2 linked regions of the Actinocatenispora sera genome follow. The protein of the gene in region 2 binds, or shares a complex with, the protein of the main gene of each other region. Links are inferred from orthologs where the notes say so. Each region holds a gene or a part of one and is shown on either strand. Other genes may lie near its edges.

Region 1 (9,555 bases), 2.9 Mb from region 2 along the record:
CACGCCGGAGTACCAGACCTCCGGCACCGTCCAGGCGGCCAGACCCTCCTCGGCGAGCAGTTCCGGATGCGCGAACGGGTTCCGCGCGTCCGGGTACACCGCGTAGGTGGTGGCCTGGCCGACCGCCTGGTGGTCCGGGTGGCTCGGGCCGCCGAGCATCGACCAGCTGCGCACCGGGGAGTTGGTGAGGACCCGGTCGGGCCGGAACCGGCGGATCTGCCGGGTGATGTCGCGCCGCAGCTGATGGGTCACGTACACCGCGCCGTCCGGGTAGCCGTCGAGGAAGTGCACCTCGTGCACGCCGACGGCGGCGGCCGCCGCCTTCTGCTCGGCCTCCCGGATCTTCGGCATCTCGGCCCGCGGGGTGTCGTCGAAGCCGCCCGCGTCACCGCGGGTGACCAGCACGTACGCCACCTCGATGCCGGCGTCGGTCCACGCCGCGACGGTGCCTGCGGCGCCGAAGTCGATGTCGTCGGGGTGCGCGAACACCGCGAGCACCCGCCTGACCCCGTCGTCGCCGGTCGGCCGGCCGTCTCGTTCGCTCTCCGCACGATCGTCCTGTTCGCTCACCGCACGATCGTAGAAGGTGGCGCCGGCACGAGGCGGCACCGACGTCAGGGGGTCTCGGTACCGCCGAGCGGGCCGCGGCCGGCGCGCAGGATCAGCAACGCCACCTGGGTGCCGTCCGGGCCCATGCCCTCCCGGTACCGCTCCATGATCACGCGCTCCCGGGACAGCACCAGCCGGGTACCGCCGGATGCGATGCGGGTGGCGCCGACCTCCCGCGAGGCAGCGGCGCGTTCCTGCCACAGGGCGATGATCTGGCCGTCTATCTCGTCGATGCGTCGTCGCAGAGTCGAGATCCGGTCGCTCGCCGCGGGCTGGTCGGTACCGGTCTCGGGGCTGTCGGTTGCTGGGCTCATCTGCCGTGCTCCTTCGTCGGAAGCCCGATGAGGCGCGACGGCACGATGCCCGTGATTCTGACGCTCGCTCATCGGATGCTCCTGGTCGTCGGCCCGGCACCCCGCCCCGGCAGACGAAACGCCCCGGGCTCGGGGAGCCCGGGGCGTTCGTATCGGTCTGCGGTGTGTTCAGGCGCGACCTACGGCTGCCGGGACTCCGGTGCCATAGCCATAAAATCGCGCGTCGAACAGCACGCTGCGACTATACACGGCGCCGAGAGCGGGTTGCCGCCCTCGGCGCCGGACCAGCGAGCTCGGTGCCTGGGTCAGAACTGCACCGACCAGGAGTCGAGCGTGCCGGTGTCGCCGGAGTACACGTCGGTCACCTTCAGCTTCCAGGTGCCGTTGCGGGTCTCGTCGGAGGCGTTCACCGTGTAGGTCGCGTCCACGTCGGCCGCGCTGTCGTACGGGTTGGCGTTCTTCAGCCGGGCCGTGTCGCCCTTCGGCGAGATCAGGTCGATCTGCAGGTCACCGCGGTACGAGTGGCTGATGTGCACGGTGATCGTGGTCTGCGCGGTGGCGTTGCCGGCGCAGTCCGCCACGGCGATCGAACCGGTCACCGAGCCGGCGTCCGGGATGTCCTGCGGCGCGGCGCTGGTGACCGTGTCGCAGTCGTCCCCGCCGCCGGGCGGCGGCGTCGTCGGGTCGGTCGGGTCCGGCGTGCCGTCGCAGGGCGCGTCGTTGCCGGTCACGCTGACGGCGGACCACGCCGACTGGGTCGCCTGGTACTCGGCGCTGCACTGGCCGTACAGGTCGGTCGCGGCCTTCAGGGTGTCCTGGCGGGCCTGCGCGTAGGTCTCGGTGGAGACCATGTAGGCGTCCAGGGCGTGGTACCAGATGTTCGCGGCCTTGTCCCGCCCGATGCCGGTGACGGTCGAGTTGTTGCAGGTCGGGCTGTTGCCGTACTGGGTGTCTCCGCTGCCCTCGGCGAGCAGGAAGAACAGGTGGTTGCCGACACCCGACGAGTAGTGCGGGTCGGACTGCGGTACGGCCGAGGACCAGCAGTCGTAGGACGCACCGTCCAGCGACGGGTGGTACATGTACCGCAGCGGGGTCCCGTCACCGTTGATGTCGATCTTCTCGCCGATGTCGTAGTCGCCCGGGTCCTCGCTGTTGTTGGCGTAGAACTCGACCATGGTGCCGAAGATGTCGCTGTTGGCCTCGTTGATGCCGCCGACGTCGCCGGAGTAGCCCAGGTCGGCCAGCGCCTCGGACACGCCGTGGGACATCTCGTGGCCGGCGACGTCGATCTCGACGAGCGGGGCGTTGTTGCCCTCGCCGTCGCCGTACGTCATCTGCTGGCCGTCCCAGAAGGCGTTGACGTAGTTGTCGCCGTAGTGCACCCGGGACGGCACACCCTTGCCGTCGCCGAAGATGCCGTTGCGGCCCTGCTTCTCCTTGTAGTAGTCGAACGTCATCGCGGCGCCGTACGCCACGTCGACGCCGGCGGTGGCGCGGTCGGAGTTGCTGCCGTTGCCCCACTTGTTGTCCGAGTCGGTCAGCGTGGTGCAGGTGCCGCTCTCGGTGTTGTTCAGGTCGCAGGTGTAGCCGTTGCCGTGCGACGGGTCGACCATCTCGTAGCCGCTGCCGGACTGGGTGGTGTCCAGGTCGACGGTGCCGACGAACAGGCCCTGCCCGGTACCGGCGACGTTCTCGACCTCGTCCCAGGAGCGGATGGTCCTGCCGGTGTCGGCGTCGACCAGCACGTGCGCCTTGCTCGGGGTCTGCCCGTCGGCCTGGTAGCCGGTCACCACGGTCTCGTACGCGAGAACCGGCGTACCGGCGGTCGCGTCCACCACGAGCTTCGGGTCGCCGACCGCGGTGACCTTGCCCTGGTGGTCGGCCCGGGAGGTCTTCGCGGCCGCGGCCGCACCGACCTTCGCGCTGGTGTCGACGTCGATGGTGTGGTGCTGCGCCACGGTCACCCCGGCGTACGAGCCGCCCGGCGCGTTGTGCACGACGAAGTCACCGCCGTAGACGGGCATCCCGTGGTACGTGCGGGTGTAGCGGACGTGGGTCGCGCCGCTCGGGTCGGTGACGACCCGGCGGACCTTGAAGTTGTCGGAGCTGGACGCGTGGATCGCGCTGCGGTGTGCGGTCAGCGCGCTGTTGGCCGTACTGATGGCCTGCGCCCGGCTGGGGATCACCGGTCCTGCTTGTGCAGACGCGGCCAACCCGGCGCCGATGCCTCCGGCGACGAGTACCGCGGCGCCCGCGGCGGCGAGGGTCTTTCTCACCCTGAGCCTCCCAGACTTTGAGGGGTACGTGACTGTTGTCACGGAAGGCGGGTATAACAGGGCTTTTGCACCGGCGTAAAGGCACTCTTAACTGGCTTTTAAGATTGATGACGATAATTAGGTAGAATTACCCACAATCGCCACTGAACCGACCGGTCGTACGACCCACAGTCACCGCGGCACCCTGCGCTGCCCGCGGGCGATGACCCCGGCGCGGAAACCGGGGCCATCGCATTCAGGGGGTGTTCCCGTACCGGCATGCTCGGCACCCGGCACCCGGCACCCGGCACCGAACCGGGCGGTCGCCGGCGCCCGGTGTCGGGTGGTCGCGCCGCGAGTGGTGTCGGTGCCCCGGCATAGACTCGGTCGCGATGCACGCACTCTTCGAGATCCCACCGGTCCAGCCCGCCTCGTCGGCCCGTCGGCCGCCCGCCACCGACCCCGACGAGCTGCTGCGCGGGCTCAACGCGCAGCAGCGGGCGGCGGTCGTGCACGCCGGTTCGCCGCTGCTGATCGTCGCCGGCGCCGGGTCCGGCAAGACCCGCGTGCTGACCCACCGGATCGCCTACCTGCTCGCCGCGCGGGACGTGACACCCGGCCAGATCATGGCGATCACGTTCACCAACAAGGCGGCCGGCGAGATGCGCGAGCGGGTCGCCGGCCTGGTCGGGCCGCGCGGCCGGCGGATGTGGGTGTCCACCTTCCACTCCGCCTGCGTGCGGATCCTGCGCGCCGAGCACGAGCACGCCGGGCTGAAGTCGACGTTCTCCATCTACGACGCGGACGACTCGCGCCGGCTGATGCAGCTGGTGGCGCGCGAGCTCGACCTCGACCCGAAGCGCTACCCGGCCCGGTCGCTCGCTGCCCAGGTGTCGAACCTGAAGAACGAGCTGGTCGACGAGGCGACGTTCGCGGCCCGGGCGTCCGGGCCGGCCGAGCGGGCGCTGGCCGAGGCGTACACGTCCTACCAGCAGCGGTTGCGGCAGGCGCACGCGCTCGACTTCGACGACCTGATCATGACCACGGTGCGGCTGCTGCAGACCTTCCCCGACGTCGCCGAGCACTACCACCGGCGGTTCCGGCACATCCTGGTGGACGAGTACCAGGACACCAACCACGCCCAGTACGTGCTGATCAAGGAACTCGTGGGCGGCGGCAGCGGGAGCCTGCCGGAACCGGTGGACGACGAGGGCGAGCCGGTGCCGCCGGCCGAGCTGTGCGTGGTCGGTGACGCGGACCAGTCGATCTACGCGTTCCGCGGCGCGACCATCCGCAACATCATGGAGTTCGAGCGCGACTTCCCGACCGCCGAGACCATCCTGCTGGAGCAGAACTACCGCTCCACCCAGACGATCCTCAACGCGGCCAACCGGGTGATCGAGCGCAACACCGAGCGCAAGCCCAAGAACCTGTGGTCCGACTCCGGGACGGGCGAGAAGATCGTCGGCTACGTCGCGGACAACGAGCACGACGAGGCCGACTGGGTGGCCAAGGAGATCGACCGCCTCGTCGACGACGAGGGGTACAAGCCGGCCGACGTCGCGGTCTTCTACCGCACCAACGCGCAGTCGCGTGTCTTCGAGGACATCTTCATCCGCTTCGGCGTGCCGTACAAGGTGGTCGGTGGGGTCCGGTTCTACGAGCGCAAGGAGGTCCGGGACGCGCTCGCCTACCTGCGCGCGATCGCCAACCCGGACGACGTGGTCAGCGTCCGGCGCATCCTGAACACCCCGCGCCGGGGCATCGGCGAGCGGGCCGAGGCGTGCGTGGATGCGTTGGCCAGCAAGGAGAACATCTCGTTCGGCGCCGCGCTGGAACGGGCCGGCGAGGCGATCGGCATCTCCTCGCGTGCGGTGAAGGGCATCGGCGACTTCACCGCGATCATGGCCGAGGTGCGCCAGATGGCCGCCACCGAGCCGCCCGAGGACGTGCTGGAGGCGGTGCTCGCCCGGTCCGGCTACCTGGCCGAGCTGGAGGAGAGCGACGACCCGCAGGACGCCGGCCGGGTGGAGAACCTGCAGGAGCTCGTCAGCGTCGCCCGGGAGTACACCGAGCGGATCGAGCGCGCCGCCGCGGCCGGCGAGGACGACGACGCGGCCGGCGAGGAGATCGAGGAGACCCCGTCGCTGGCCGGGTTCCTGGAGCAGGTGGCGCTGGTCGCCGACGCGGACGAGATCCCGGACGGCGACGGCGAGCAGTCCGGCGTGGTCACCCTGATGACCCTGCACACCGCGAAGGGGCTGGAGTTCCCGGTGGTGTTCCTGACCGGGATGGAGGACGGCGTCTTCCCGCACATGCGGTCCATGGGTGACAAGCGCGAGCTGGAGGAGGAGCGCCGGCTCGCCTACGTCGGGATCACCCGGGCCCGGCAGCGGCTGTACCTCTCGCGGGCCGTCACGCGCTCGGCCTGGGGACAGCCGCAGTACAACCCGGAGTCGCGGTTCGTGCCGGAGCTGCCGACCGAGCTGATCGACTGGAAGCGCACCGCCGACGCGTACACCAGCTGGACCCGCGGTGGGGTCGGCCGGGGCGAGTCCGCCCAGTACCGGGGGCCGAGCAGCGAGCTGACCGGCGGGCCGAAGAGCAAGGCGCTGGCCGGCAAGCTGGGGCTGGATCCGAAGCTGGTCGGTGCGGCCAGCGAGATGCGGCAGGTGCCGTCGCTGGCCCCGGGCGACCGGGTCAACCACGACCGGCACGGTCTCGGCCGGGTGGTGGCGGTGCAGGGCTCCGGTCCGCGGGCCCAGGCGCAGATCGACTTCGGCGACCAGACCATGTGGATCGTGCTGCGGCACGCCCCGATCCAGAAGCTCTGACCCGCGACGTCCGCGAGCGATATCACGCCGCCGAGGCCGGCCCCGGCGGCTATGCTTGCCTCATGCAGGGCCTCGTGGTGAATCTCGCCGCGGCCGCGCGAGCTGCCAGCTCGCCGGCCGCCGCCTGACCCTGCATTCATCCGGCGACCGGACACGGTCGCCGGATTCGTGTCTCCTCCCGGCCCAGTGGGCCTCGAGACTCCCTGTCGTCGGCGGTGTCCGGTCGCGCCACCCGCGCACCGACAGGAGTCCACGATGGACACCACACCGATCCACGACATCGAACCGATCCACGACACCGGGCCGGTCCACGACACCGAGCCGGTCCACGGTACCGAGCGGGATCTCGACAGCGAGCGGATGCTCGACGGCCCAAGGGTTCTCGGCGGCACGCCGAGTTCCGGGTACGGGACCGAGCAGATCCTCGCCACGTTCCTCGACTTCTACCGACGACTCGGGCACGAGCCGCTGCCGGGCGGCTCGCTGATCCCGCCGCCCGGCGATCCGGTGCTGTTCACCACCTCGGGCGTGCATCCCCTGGTACGGCACCTGGAGACCGGTCGCCATCCGCTCGGCGGCCGGCTGGTGAACGTACAGCGCTGCCTGCGCACCACCGATCTGGACGAGGTCGGCGACGACCGGCACTACACCCTGTTCGAGATGCTCGGCAGCTGGTCCTTCGGCGACTACTCGCACGAGCAGAGCCTGCGCTGGGGGTACGAGCTGCTCACCGACGGGTTCGGCCTGCGGCCGGATCGCTTGTACGTCACCGTGTTCGGCGGCAGCGACGAGCTCGGGCCGGACGACGAGTCGGAGCGCACCTGGACCGAACTCGGCGTACCGGTGGAGCTCGAGCCGGAGAACTGGTGGTCGCTGGGGCCGACCGGCCCGTGTGGCCCGGACTCGGAGATCCACGTCTGGACCGGCGACGGTACGCCGACCGGCACGCCCGGCACCGACTCGCGCTGGATGGAGCTGTGGAACCACGTCGAGATGCGCTACCGGCGGCTCCCCGACGGCTCGCTGGAACCGCTTCCCCGGCGCGTCGTGGACACCGGCATGGGCCTGGAACGCCTGGTGACGCTGCTGAGCGGGGTGTCCACCGGGTACGACACCGACCTGTTCCTGCCGTGGCTGTCGACCGCGCGGCGGTTGTGGGGCGTGCACGGGCCCACCGAGCGGGTCGTCAGCGACCACCTGCGGTCGGTCGTCGCGCTGCTCGGTGACGGGGTGCGTCCCGGGCCGACCGGCCGCGGCTACGTGCCGCGCCGGCTGATCCGCCGGGTGCTGACCCGGCTGTGGCGGGAGGACGAGACGCACTCGCTGTCCGACCTGCCGGACGAGGTGATCACCGAGACGCTACGGCACTTCCGGCAGGACCCGCGGACGCCGGTCCGTGGCGTCCTGCTCGACGAGCAGCGCCGGTTCGGCGAGCTGGTGCGGCGTGGCCGGCGGGTGCTCGGCCGGTACCGGGGGCGGCCGCTGACCGACGACGACCTGCACTACCTGCACGACACCCACGGCCTGCCGCCGGAGGTGGTCACCGACCTGTACGAGGGGGTGTCCGCGTAGCCAGCCACCGGCCGCGCGGGCGTGGTTCGTCCGCGCGGCCGGGACGGCCCCCTCGGCCGTGTCGATGGCGGTACCGTCCCGACATGGTGGACTACCGGGATGCGGAGCTGCGCGGCTCGCGGTTCGAGCACACCGATCTGAGCGGTGCCGAGTTCCGCGCGGTCGACCTGAGCGGGACCCGGTTCCGTGCGGTGGACCTGTCCGGCGCGGTGCTGCGTGGTGTCGAGCTGGACGGCGTCGACATCCACGGCGAGCTGCGCAACGTGACGATCAACGGGGTGCGGGTCGACGAGTACGTCACCGCCGAGCTCGACCGGCGGTACCCGGACCGCGTGCGGATGCGGCCGACCGACCCGGCCGGGTTCCGCACGGCGTGGGACGTGGTGGAACGGCTGTGGGCCGGTACGGTCGGGCGCGCCCGGGGGCTCGATCCCGCGCTGCTGCACGAGTCGGTCGACGGCGAGTGGTCGTTCACCGAGACGCTGCGGCACCTGGTGTACGCGACAGACGCGTGGGTCCGGCGGGCGATCCTCGGCGATCCGGCGCCGTGGGATCCGCTGGACCTACCCTGGGACGAGATGCCGGACACGCCGGGCACCCCGCGGGACCGCGCGGCGCGACCGTCGCTGGACGAGGTGCTGGCGCTGCGCCGGGACCGGATGGGGACCGTCCGGGAGGTCGTCGACGGGCTGACGGACGAGTCGCTCGCCGCGGACACCGAGCCGGTCGACGCGCCGGGCTGGCCGCCGCCCCGGTCCTTTCCGGTACGCGAGTGCCTGCTGACCGTGCTCAACGAGGAGTGGGAGCACCGGCTGTACGCCGAGCGCGACCTCACCGCGCTGGCGAACCGGAGCCGCTGACCGGTCAGCCGCCGGCGAGCAGGTTCAGGCCGCGGGCCCGCAGGTACGGGACGGGGTCGAAGGCGACGCCGTCGCGGCGCAGCTCGAAGTGCACGTGCGGGCCGGTCGAGTCGCCGGTCGAGCCGGAGTACGCGATGAGCTGGCCGCGCGTGACGTGCTGGCCGGCCGACACCGCCACGGACGAGTTGTGCCCGTACACAGTGGACAGTCCGGCGCCGTCGTCGATCTCGACGCCGTTGCCGTACCCGCCGTCCCAGCCGGCCAGCGTCACCGTGCCGGCGTGCGCCGCGTACACCGGGGTGCCGGTACCGACGGCAAGGTCGATGCCCGGATGGTTGGTGCCCCACCGGGCACCGAACTGCGAGGTCACGGTGTAGCCGTGTACCGGCAGTACCCACTCGACCGGCTTCGGCTTCGCCGTTGCGCTCCGGGAGGGGCTGGGGGACGGTGTCGCCGATCGCGACGCGCTGGCCGACGGCGACGCGGTACGGGCCCTGCCCCGCGAGGCGCGCTGCTGCGCCACTCGCTGCCGGTCCGCGGTGGCCGGCGCGGCCGACGCCGGCGCCCCGGTCGGCGGGCCGGTCGGATGTTCGGTGGCCGCGTACGCCGCGCCGGCGCCCAGCGCGGACGCCACGGTCAGGGTGGCGGCGACGGTCAGGGCGCGCCGACCGCGCCGGGGCGGCAGGTGGTGCCGTCCGGTGCTGCGGAACCGCCTCGGCAGCAGCGCCAACGTTCGGTCCTCCAGGGGGTCGTCCGCGGCACCGGGGGTGTGCCGCGAGTCGCCGCGCCGGCGGCCGCACCGACGCGGCGATCACGGTAAGCACTCGGGGCGGCGCGGAGTGTCCGCGTTTGCGTGCCCCATCGGGTACCGGCATCGGTGCGAGGATCGATTAGCCGGTAATGCGCCGATACATCCCCTGCGGGAAGCGTCACACTGTGCCGCGCGCCTCCCTCTGCGGGTCCTGTGGCGGCGCTCGCGACGGCCGCCGGGCGCGGTTCGGCCCCCGACGGCTTAGGATTCGTTCAGGTCGCAGCGGAGGGACGGACGATGAGTGGACGGATCCGGGTCGTGGTCGCCAAGCCGGGGCTGGACGGGCACGATCGTGGCGCC
Region 2 (9,391 bases):
CGGTGGTGCCGATGGTCAGGATGACGATCAACATCGGGGTGAACAGCCGCCGGCCCTGCTTGATCACGGTCATGCTGCCGTCGTGGAAGTCCTTCGACAGCGGCAGCGCCCGGCTGGCCCAGCGCACCAGCGCGTTCTCCTTGAACTCCGCCGGGTCGTCCTCGTGCGTGGCCGTCTTCACCGCGGTGTAGATCAGAAACGCCCCGAAGATGTAGAACACCCAGGAGAATCGGTCGATCACCGCGGCGCCGGCGGCGATGAACGCGCCCCGCATGACCAGGGCGATCACGATCCCGATCAGCAGCACCTTCTGCTGCAGCGCCCGCGGCACCGCGAACCGCGCCATGATGATCATGAAGATGAACAGGTTGTCCACCGACAGGCTGTACTCGGTGATCCAACCGGTGAAGAACTCGGTCGCCGGGTTCGCTCCGGCCAGCAGGAACAGCCCGAGACCGAACAGACCGGCCAGACCGACGTAGAAGACCACCCACATGGTGCATTCACGCAAGGTCGGTACATGCGGGCGCCGACCCACGATCGCCAGGTCGGCCAGCAGAATGGCGAGCAGCCCCACGATGGTTGCCACCCACACCCAGTCATGCACCACCACGATGTGGCCTTCCGGTAGAGACGGTGATCTACCGGAGGTCTCTTCCACCGTGGCGCCGCCACAGCCACCGGCCCCGGGGCACCGCGGCTCGCGCCACGGCGCACCGTGTTGACGGAACCGGCGCGTCGGGAGTACTCCCCTCCTTGCCCCTATTCTCACCCCGCCACCCCGCCGTCGCGAGCCAGGGTGACCAGGTTCGCAATGCCTTTTTCGCCCGACCGGGCGAGCGGACCCGGCCGTACCTGCGTCGCTGGCGCTCGGCATACTGGCCGGCATGGTGCTGGAGGTAGGGCTGATCGACGTCACCGCTGGTAGCGAGGACGATTTCGCCGCCGCGTACCGCACGGCCCGGGAGCTGCTGACCGGCACGCCCGGCTGCCGTTCGGTGCGGATGACCCGGGGGGTGGAGAGCCCGTCCCGATTCGTCCTGCTCGTCGAGTGGGACTCGGTCGAGGCACACGAGCAGAACTTCCGGGCCAGCGAGCGGTACGGCGCGTGGCGCGGCCTGATCGGCCCGTACTTCGCGCAGCCGCCGCGGGTGGAGCACTTCACCGACCTGCACTGAGCCGAGCCACTCGCCGGGCCCCCTCGGTCGGGTGCGCACCCGGTCAGCCGAGCGGGTCTGCGAACCGCCAGGTCAGTACGGCGTCGCAGGCCGCCGTGGCCGTCTCCAGTCGCGCCGGCAGCGGCCCGGTCAGCTCGACGACCGGCGCCGGCTGCGCGGCCAGTACCTCGCGGAACCGCTCGGTCATCCACGGCCGGAGCTGTTCCCCGTCGCGCAGCCCGTCGTCGACGAACGGCACCCCGACGTGGTCGGTGAGCAGGTACAGGTCCGGGCGCCGGGCCTGCGCCGTCACGGCCGCCGAGGCCGTACCGAGGTAGCGCTGCTCCCACACCGCGGTGGCGAACGCGTCCGTGTCGCACACCAGCAGCGGCGAGGTGTCCCGGGCCGCCGTGTCCTCCCGCTCGTTCTGCCGCCGGGCCACCTCGACGAAGTCGTCGCGCTGCCACGTCACGTCGAACACCGACGCGGCCGAGTCGGCGGCGCGCAGCACGGCGAGCTTCTCCTCGGTCCGCTCCCGCCCGTACTCCGGCACCCAGCGGGTGCGCGCCCAGACGCCGCCGCGCCGCCGGTACCGGTGCGCGAGTGCCCGGGCGAGGGTGGTGGTGCCGGTGGACTCCGCGCCGACCACGACCACCCGGCGCGCCAGCCCGGCCCGTACCGGGGCGGCCAGCAGCGACCAGTGGGCCGCCGGATCCGCCCGTACCGCGGTACCCGACACCGGCACGACCCGCCGGTCCGGATCGACCGGGACGTGCCTGGCGTCGAAGCGCCGCGCCAGCTCCGGCCCGTACGACTCGGAGCTGAACACCGCGTCGATCCGCGCCGGCACCCCGTCGTCCGCCGCGGCCTTCGCCACCAGCGTGCGGGTGAACTCCACGTGCGCCGCCCACACCGCGTCGTCGTGGTAGTCGATCGGATCGTCGTCGTACCCGCCGACGACACGCACGTGCGGCTGGCCGGCATGGATCTCCCGCAGCCAGGCCAGCCGGTCCGCCAGCGGGATCGACTCCATGGTGGACGGTGCGCACACCACGGTGAGGCGGGCGCAGGCCGCCGCGGCGGTGTCGATCAGGTACCGGTGGCCCGCGTGCGGGGGGTAGAACTTCCCCAGTACCAGGCCGTGCCGGTGGCGGGCGACGGCGTTCACGGCTGCTCCGGTTCGGCCGGACCGACCGCCGGTTCCGCGCCCGCCGCCCCGGCCGTGACCGGTCGGGCACTCGCCGCCCGCACCGTGGGCCCGCCCGCCCGTCCGGCATCCGTCGGGTCGGGCGCCGGCCGCGGCCGGGTGGCGCCGGCGCGGTGCAGGTCGGCCAGCCAGCCACGCAGACCGAACAGGCACAGCGCGAGGAACAGCACGTACAGCAACGCGGTCAGCCACAACTGCTTGTAGGCGTACAGCGGGATGTAGACCAGGTCCGCGGCGATCCAGAACAACCAGCTCTCCCACCGCTTGCGCGACTGCCCGTACGTGGCGAGCAGCGACAGCACCGTGGTGACCGCGTCACCGACCGGCACGGTCGAGTCGGTGAGCCGGGACAGCAGCAACCACAACCCGGCGGTACCGGCGAGGCCGCAGCCGGCGAGCCAGCACCACTCGACCCGGGTGGTCCGGGTGACCGGCAGCTCGACCCGGCGACCGGTGCCGTACACCCACTGCCACCAGCCGTAGCCGGCCAGCGCGATGTAGACGATCTGCAGCCCGGCGTCCGCGTACAGCCCGGAGCCGGCGAACAGCACGACGAAGAACACGTTGTTGGCGATGCCGATCGGCCAGTTCGCGATGTGCTGCCGCGCGACCAGCCACACGCACAGCGCACCGGTGACGAACCCGAACGCCTCCGCACCACTCACCGACGTACCCAGCGCGGTGAACAGCGGCGCGGTCAGCGCCGCCAGGATCGACCCGAACACCCACCCTCCCCACCGAACCGGCCGGGCACACGCTACCGGTCGGTGCGGTCGGGGAGAAGTCAGGCCGGCGACATCCGGAACATCGACCCGACGTCGAACAGGGTGTCGATCCGCTCGTTGAGTCCGGCGCGCTCGTCACCCCAGACCCGCATCAGCACCTCGTCCTCGGATGCCCGCGCCATCACCACCACCAGCCGGGCCACCCCGCCGAGGATGGGATGGGTGTACCAGGAGCCGGTGGCGTCGTCGGTCTGCTGCAACGCCGACTCGGCGGCCGACCACTCGGCCGGATCGAAGCCACTGCCGGCGTACATGGTGAGCAGCTCCAGCAACGGCCGGGTGTTGCCGGCCGGCAGCCGACCACCGCCGAGCAGCGTCATGTCCTCGGCGTCCGGGGGCACTGGCGAACCGGTGCGGCGCCCGACGGTCATCAGCTGTCCACCTCACTTCACGCCGGCGGCGTCCATGCCGCGCAGCTCCTTCTTCAACTCGGCTATCTCATCACGGATTCGCGCGGCGAGCTCGAACTGCAACTCCCGGGCGGCCGCGAGCATCTGGTCGTTGAGCTGCTGGATCAGGTCGGCGAGCTCTGCGCGGGCCATCCCGGCGCCGGTCGGCTCGCCGGACGCGGCCCGGGAACGGTTGCGGCTGCGCGCCTCCGGCACCGGCGCCTTGCCCCGGGACTGCTGCCGGCCACCGCCGCCGACCAGCGACTCGGCGTCGTCGGCGGCCCGGTAGATGTCGTCCAGGATGTCGCCGATCTTCTTGCGCAACGGCTGCGGGTCGACGCCGTGCTCGGCGTTGTAGGCGACCTGCTTCTCGCGCCGCCGATCGGTCTCCTCCAGCGCGTGCCGCATCGACGGGGTGATCGCGTCCGCGTACATGATCACCTGGCCGGACACGTTGCGGGCGGCGCGGCCGATGGTCTGGATCAGGCTGGTACCGGAGCGCAGGAAGCCTTCCTTGTCCGCGTCCAGGATCGCCACCAGCGACACCTCGGGCAGGTCGAGCCCCTCCCGCAGCAGGTTGATGCCGACGAGCACGTCGTACTCGCCCTGGCGCAGCTCGCGCAGCAGCTCGACCCGGCGCAGCGTGTCGACCTCCGAGTGCAGGTAGCGCACCCGGATGTTGTGCTCCAGCAGGTAGTCGGTGAGGTCCTCGGCCATCTTCTTGGTCAGCGTGGTGACCAGCACCCGCTCGTTGCGCTCGGTGCGCTCGTTGATCTGCGCCATCAGGTCGTCGATCTGCCCCTTCGTGGGCAGCACCACCACCTGCGGGTCGACCAGGCCGGTCGGCCGGATCACCTGCTCGACGAACTCACCACCCGAGCGCTCCAGCTCCCACGGGCCGGGGGTGGCCGACATGTACACGGTCTGGCCGACCCGCTCTTCGAACTCGTCGAACCGCAGCGGCCGGTTGTCGGCGGCCGACGGCAGCCGGAAGCCGTGCTCGATCAGGGTGCGCTTGCGCGACGCGTCGCCCTCGTACATCCCGCCGATCTGCGGGACGGTGTTGTGCGACTCGTCGATGATGGTCAGGAAGTCGTCCGGGAAGTAGTCGAGCAGGGTGTGCGGCGGGGTGCCGGGCGCCCGGCCGTCGAAGTGCATCGAGTAGTTCTCGATGCCGGAACAGAAGCCCACCTGCCGCATCATCTCGATGTCGTACTGGGTGCGCATCCGCAGCCGCTGCGACTCCAGCAGCTTGCCCTGCCGGTCCAGCTCGGCGAGCCGCTCGCCCAGCTCCGCCTCGATGTCGCGGATGGCCCGCTCCATCCGCTCCGGGCCGGCCACGTAGTGGCTCGCCGGGAAGATCATCAGATCCTCGGCCTCCCGGATCACCTCACCGGTCAGCGGATGCAAGTAGTACATCTTCTCGACCTCGTCGCCGAAGAACTCGATGCGCACCGCGAGCTCCTCGTACGCCGGGATGATCTCCAGCGTGTCCCCGCGCACCCGGAACGTGCCGCGCTGGAACGCCACGTCGTTGCGGGTGTACTGGTCGTCGACCAGCCGGCGCAGCAACGCGTCCCGGTCGTATTCGGTACCGACGGTCAGCCGCACCGCCCGCTCGATGTACTCCTGCGGGGTGCCCAGGCCGTAGATCGCCGAGACGGTGGCCACCACCACCGTGTCGGAGCGGGTCAGCAGGTTCATCGTCGCGGCGTGCCGCAGCCGGTCGACCTCCTCGTTGATCGAGGAGTCCTTCTCGATGTAGGTGTCGGTCTGCGGGATGTACGCCTCGGGCTGGTAGTAGTCGTAGTAGCTGACGAAGTAGCCGACCGCGTTGTTGGGCAGCAGCTCCCCGAGCTCCTTCGCCAGCTGGGCGCACAGCGTCTTGTTGGGTGCCAGCACCAGGGTCGGCCGCTGCAACCGCTCGATCAGCCAGGCGGCGGTGGCGCTCTTGCCGGTGCCGGTGGCGCCGAGCAGCACGGTGTGCCGCTCCCCCGCCTTGACCCGCCGCTCCAGCTCGTCGATCGCGGCGGGCTGGTCACCAGCGGGTTGGTAGTCGCTGATCACCTGGAAGGCGCCCTCGCGACGGGGGATCTCACGCGTCATGCATCCAGGCTACGACGGGCCCCCGACAGTTCGGGGCGGCCGACGCGGCACGGTCGCGCAGCCCGGGCGGCCACGCCGAAACCGGCACGAATCTCGCTGTTCGCCCACTCGGCCGGAACGGGTTGTGTGGCCCACCCCACCGGTCTACCGTTCGTGGCAGCAGGCCGCTTGCGGCACCGACCGGGGAAGACGAGCGAGGCCGATCCACTCACGGTCTCGTACCGCATCTCCGGCGGGGGTCGCAGCCCCGGCCACGGCCGGTGAGGCGCGCCCGAGGCAGGTCGGGGGTTGAGCCTGACCGCCCACCGTGGGCGACCTGCCCGGCGAGGCTCCGGCCGCGAGGCCGGGGCCTCGCCGCGCGAGCCCCGCCCGGCTCAGAGCCAGCCGTTGTCGCGGGCGATCCGGGCCGCCTCGGTGCGGTTGCGGGCCCCGGTCTTCCCGATCGCGCTGGACAGGTAGTTGCGCACGGTGCCACCCGACAGCGCCAGCCGGTCGGCGATCTGCGCCACCGAGGCGCCGCCCGCGCCGGCCGCCAGCACGTCGCGTTCGCGCTCGGTCAGCGGGCTCGGCCCGGCGCCGAGCGAGGCGACCGCGAGCGCGGGGTCCAGTACCACGTCACCGGCGGCGACCCGGCGGATCGCGGCGGCGAGCTCGTTCGGTGGGGAGTCCTTGACCACGAAGCCACGCGCGCCGGCGTCCATCGCCCGCCGCAGGTAGCCGGGACGGCCGAAGGTGGTCAGGATCAGCACCCTGGTCTCCGGTACCGCGACGCGCAGCTGCTCGGTCGCCTCGATCCCGGTCAGGACCGGCATCTCGATGTCCAGCAGCGCCACGTCCGGGCGGTGTGTGCGGGCCGCGGCCACCGCCGCCGCCCCGTCGGCGGCCTCGGCCACGATCGTCAGGTCCGGTTCCAGGCCGAGCAGCGCCGACAGCGCGCCCCGGACCAGGTGCTGATCCTCGGCCAGCAGGATCCGGATCACGATGCCCCGGCAGCGGCGGCGACCCGGCCGCCCGGCGCGGTGACCGGCAGCTCGGCCCACAGCCGGTACCAGCCGTCGACCCGCTCGGTGTGCACCGCGCCGCCGAGCGCGGTGACCCGCTCGCGCAGCCCGGTCAGCCCGTTGCCGTACGGGCTGGTGGCGTCGCCGTGGCCGTCGTCGGCGACCTCGACCACGACCGGGTCGGCCGACCGCACGGTGATCCGCGCCGTGCCGGCGCGGGAGTGCCGGACCACGTTCGTGACGCCCTCGCGCACCACCCAGCCCGCCACGTCGGCGAGCGGGGCCGGCACCGAGCCGGCGTCCGGGGCGGACAGCACGCAGCCGATGCCGGCCGCCGCGAGCAGCGCCTGCGCGGTGGACAGCTCGCCGGTCAGCGACGAGTCCCGGAACCCGGACACGGTGGCCCGGACCTCCTCCAGCGCCTCGCGGGCGAGCCGGCCGGCCTCCGCGCTCTGTTGCCGGGCCCGCTCCGGGTCACTCCCGGCCAGCCGACCGGCGAGGTCGGACAGCAACGCGACGGCCGCCAGCCGCTGGCCGAGCACGTCGTGCAGGTCCCGGGCGATGCGCAGCCGCTCCTCGCTGACCGCCAGCCGGGCCATCTCGGCGCGGGCCATGCGCAGCAGCACCATGGTGCGCAGCAGCCAGAAGAACATCGAGGTGAACAGCGCCACCGCCGCCACCGAGGCGACGTAGCCGATCAGGCTGACGCCCCGGTCGCCGTACCCGACGGCAACGACCGTGGTCGCCACCAGCGTGGTGACCTGGCTCGGGATCCACCACCTCGGCGGCAGCTGCCCGGGCAGGATCGCGACCAGGTAGTACGGGAACGCGTACCGCCAGGTCGACCCGATCGGGACCATCAGCAGGACGCCGACGGCGATCAGCCCGATCAGCGCGTACGGCGCGGCCAGCCGGAACGGACGCTGCATGCCGACGTGGATCAACCGGACGAAGAACACCACGTAGGCGGCGAGGCCGACGATGGCGAACACCAGCATCGGCGCGCCCGGCGGCTCGGTGGCGACCGACACGCAGATCGGGATCAGGTAACCGAGCCAGGCGCAGGTCAGTAGGGTCGCCGCGCGCCGCCGGCGCGGCGTCCACTCGAAGTCCTCCTGCGTCACACCTGACATGGTGCCTCACTCCCCGATCGCCGCATCGCCCCGGACGCACCGGTACCGGTCGCCGGGCAGCATGCCCGCCCGGCGACCGGCCCGGTCAGGACGCCTTCCGGAACCGCCAGCCGGCGAACCCGAGCAACACCACCAGCCAGGCCGCGAACAGCAGCGCACCGCTGCCGAACGGCTGGTGCCCGTCGAGCAGCCGCCAGCTCAGCTCGCCGGCCCGGTACGACGGGAGCACCCGCGCGACCTGCGCGAGCCAGTGCGGGAACACCTGTACCGGCATCCACAGTCCGCCGCCGATGGACAGCACGAACAGCAGCGCCACCGACACCCCGCTCGCCACCTCGTCGCGCACGCTGTACCCGATCGCCACGCCCAGCGCGATGAACGGGATCGTGGCGAGCCACAGCAGCGGCACCAGCGCGAACCAGGTACCGGCCGGCAGCCGTACCCCGTTGACGACGAAGCCGCACGCCATCACCAGCAGGATCACCGGCAGCGTCAGCAGGATCGAGGCGCCGAGCTTGATGCCGAGGTAACCGATCGGCCGCAGTGGGGTCAGCGCGAGCGTCCGCGTCCAGCCGCGGGTGCGCTCGGTGGCGATCCGGGCGCTGACCCCGGTGAGCCCGGCGCCCATCGCCCCGTACAGCGCCATCGACACCATGTACTGCGCGGACCAGTCCTTGTCGCCGCCGCTGCCGAAGACCTGCGTGAACAGCAGGTAGAACCCGACGGGGAAGCAGATCGTGTAGGCGAGGAACGGCACGTTGCGCAACGTCCGCCGGATCTCCATCACCAGGTACCGGCCCATCAGGCCACCTCCGCCGGTGCGTCGGGTCGGGTCAGGGCCAGGAACGCGTCGGTCAACGCGGCCGCGGCCACCTCGATGTCGCGCGCCTGCGGGTAGCCGGTCACCAGCGCCCGCAGCGTCGCGTCGGAGTCGGTGGTACGCACCAGCACCGCGTCGCCGTGCACCTCGACGTTCGTCGCACCGGGCAGCTCCGCCAACGCCGCCCGGTCCGCGCCGGGCAGCGTGCATCGCACGGTGCGGGCCGCGGCCATCGCCCGGATCGCGGTCGTCGGGCCGTCCGCGACGACCCGGCCCCGGTCGATCAACACGATCCGGTCGGCGATCTCGTCCGCCTCCTCCAGGTAGTGCGTGCTGAACAGCACCGTGCGACCGGCCGCCGCGAACCCCCGAACCGAGGCCCAGAAGTCGCGCCGGGACGCCACGTCCAGCCCGGCGGTCGGCTCGTCGAGTACCAGCAGGCTCGGGTCGCCGAGCAGCGCGAGCGCGAACCGGACCCGCTGCGCCTGGCCGCCGGAGAGCCGGTCGGTACGGCGCTTCAGCAGGTCGGCCACCCCGGCGGTCTCGGCGACCTGCCCGATCGGGAGCGGATGCGGCTGCAGCGCGGCGATCGCGGTGAGCAGCTCGCCGACCCGCGCCCCCGGGATCAGCTCACCGGTCTGCAGGACGGCGCCGACCGATCCGGCGTCCAGCGCCGCCCGCGGGCGGGTGCCGAACAGCTCGGCCTGCCCGGTGTCCGGCGCCCGCAGGCCCAGCATGATGTCGACGGTGGTGGACTTTCCGGCACCGTTGGGCCCCAGCAGCGCCACCACCT

Evidence for each region.
Region 1: the proteins of uvrB (region 2) and pcrA are in contact, whole or in part, in a crystal structure (PDB 7EGT), measured with the Thermus thermophilus proteins. The link is inferred for Actinocatenispora sera from one-to-one orthologs. Residues at the interface, in WP_096411307.1 of Thermus thermophilus: Glu23, Leu25, Arg26, Asp27, Gly28, Glu29, Arg30, Phe31, Arg55, Glu326, Asp327, Phe328, Glu379, Ser382, Gln383, His398, Gly400, Arg401; in WP_096412145.1 of Thermus thermophilus: His654, Arg656, Phe657, Gln666, Asp668, Glu669, Lys680, Arg681, Leu682, Ser683, Lys685, Tyr686, Ala687.

What each region holds. Positions count from the first base shown.
Region 1 is NZ_AP023354.1:2,301,611-2,311,165, forward strand. What follows is about bases 3,236-6,291. They hold pcrA (DNA helicase PcrA), read left to right. Parts: upstream 3,236-3,570; coding sequence 3,571-6,012; downstream 6,013-6,291. Other genes in these bases: Asera_RS11135 (alanine--tRNA ligase-related protein), read left to right, coding at 6,268-6,291. Also shown: Asera_RS11115 (PIG-L deacetylase family protein), read right to left, coding at 1-570; Asera_RS11120 (chorismate mutase), read right to left, coding at 615-923; Asera_RS11125 (M4 family metallopeptidase), read right to left, coding at 1,229-3,199; more of Asera_RS11135, read left to right, coding at 6,292-7,584; Asera_RS11140 (DinB family protein), read left to right, coding at 7,668-8,444; Asera_RS11145 (M23 family metallopeptidase), read right to left, coding at 8,449-9,174; icmB (coenzyme B12-dependent isobutyryl CoA mutase small subunit), read left to right, coding at 9,493-9,555. UniProt on the Escherichia coli protein: A helicase with DNA-dependent ATPase activity. Unwinds DNA duplexes with 3'-5' polarity. Translocates on single-stranded DNA with 3'-5' polarity. Initiates unwinding more efficiently from a nicked substrate than double-stranded DNA.
Region 2 is NZ_AP023354.1:5,175,681-5,185,071, forward strand. What follows is about bases 3,089-5,980. They hold uvrB (excinuclease ABC subunit UvrB), read right to left. Parts: upstream 5,645-5,980; coding sequence 3,533-5,644; downstream 3,089-3,532. Other genes in these bases: pnuC (nicotinamide riboside transporter PnuC), read right to left, coding at 3,089-3,089; Asera_RS24490 (hypothetical protein), read right to left, coding at 3,149-3,520. Outside these bases: Asera_RS24470 (TerC family protein), read right to left, coding at 1-613; Asera_RS24475 (antibiotic biosynthesis monooxygenase family protein), read left to right, coding at 888-1,178; Asera_RS24480 (AAA family ATPase), read right to left, coding at 1,222-2,325; more of pnuC, read right to left, coding at 2,322-3,088; Asera_RS24500 (response regulator transcription factor), read right to left, coding at 6,019-6,624; Asera_RS24505 (sensor histidine kinase), read right to left, coding at 6,621-7,778; Asera_RS24510 (ABC transporter permease), read right to left, coding at 7,864-8,580; Asera_RS24515 (ABC transporter ATP-binding protein), read right to left, coding at 8,580-9,391. UniProt on the Escherichia coli protein: The UvrABC repair system catalyzes the recognition and processing of DNA lesions. A damage recognition complex composed of 2 UvrA and 2 UvrB subunits scans DNA for abnormalities.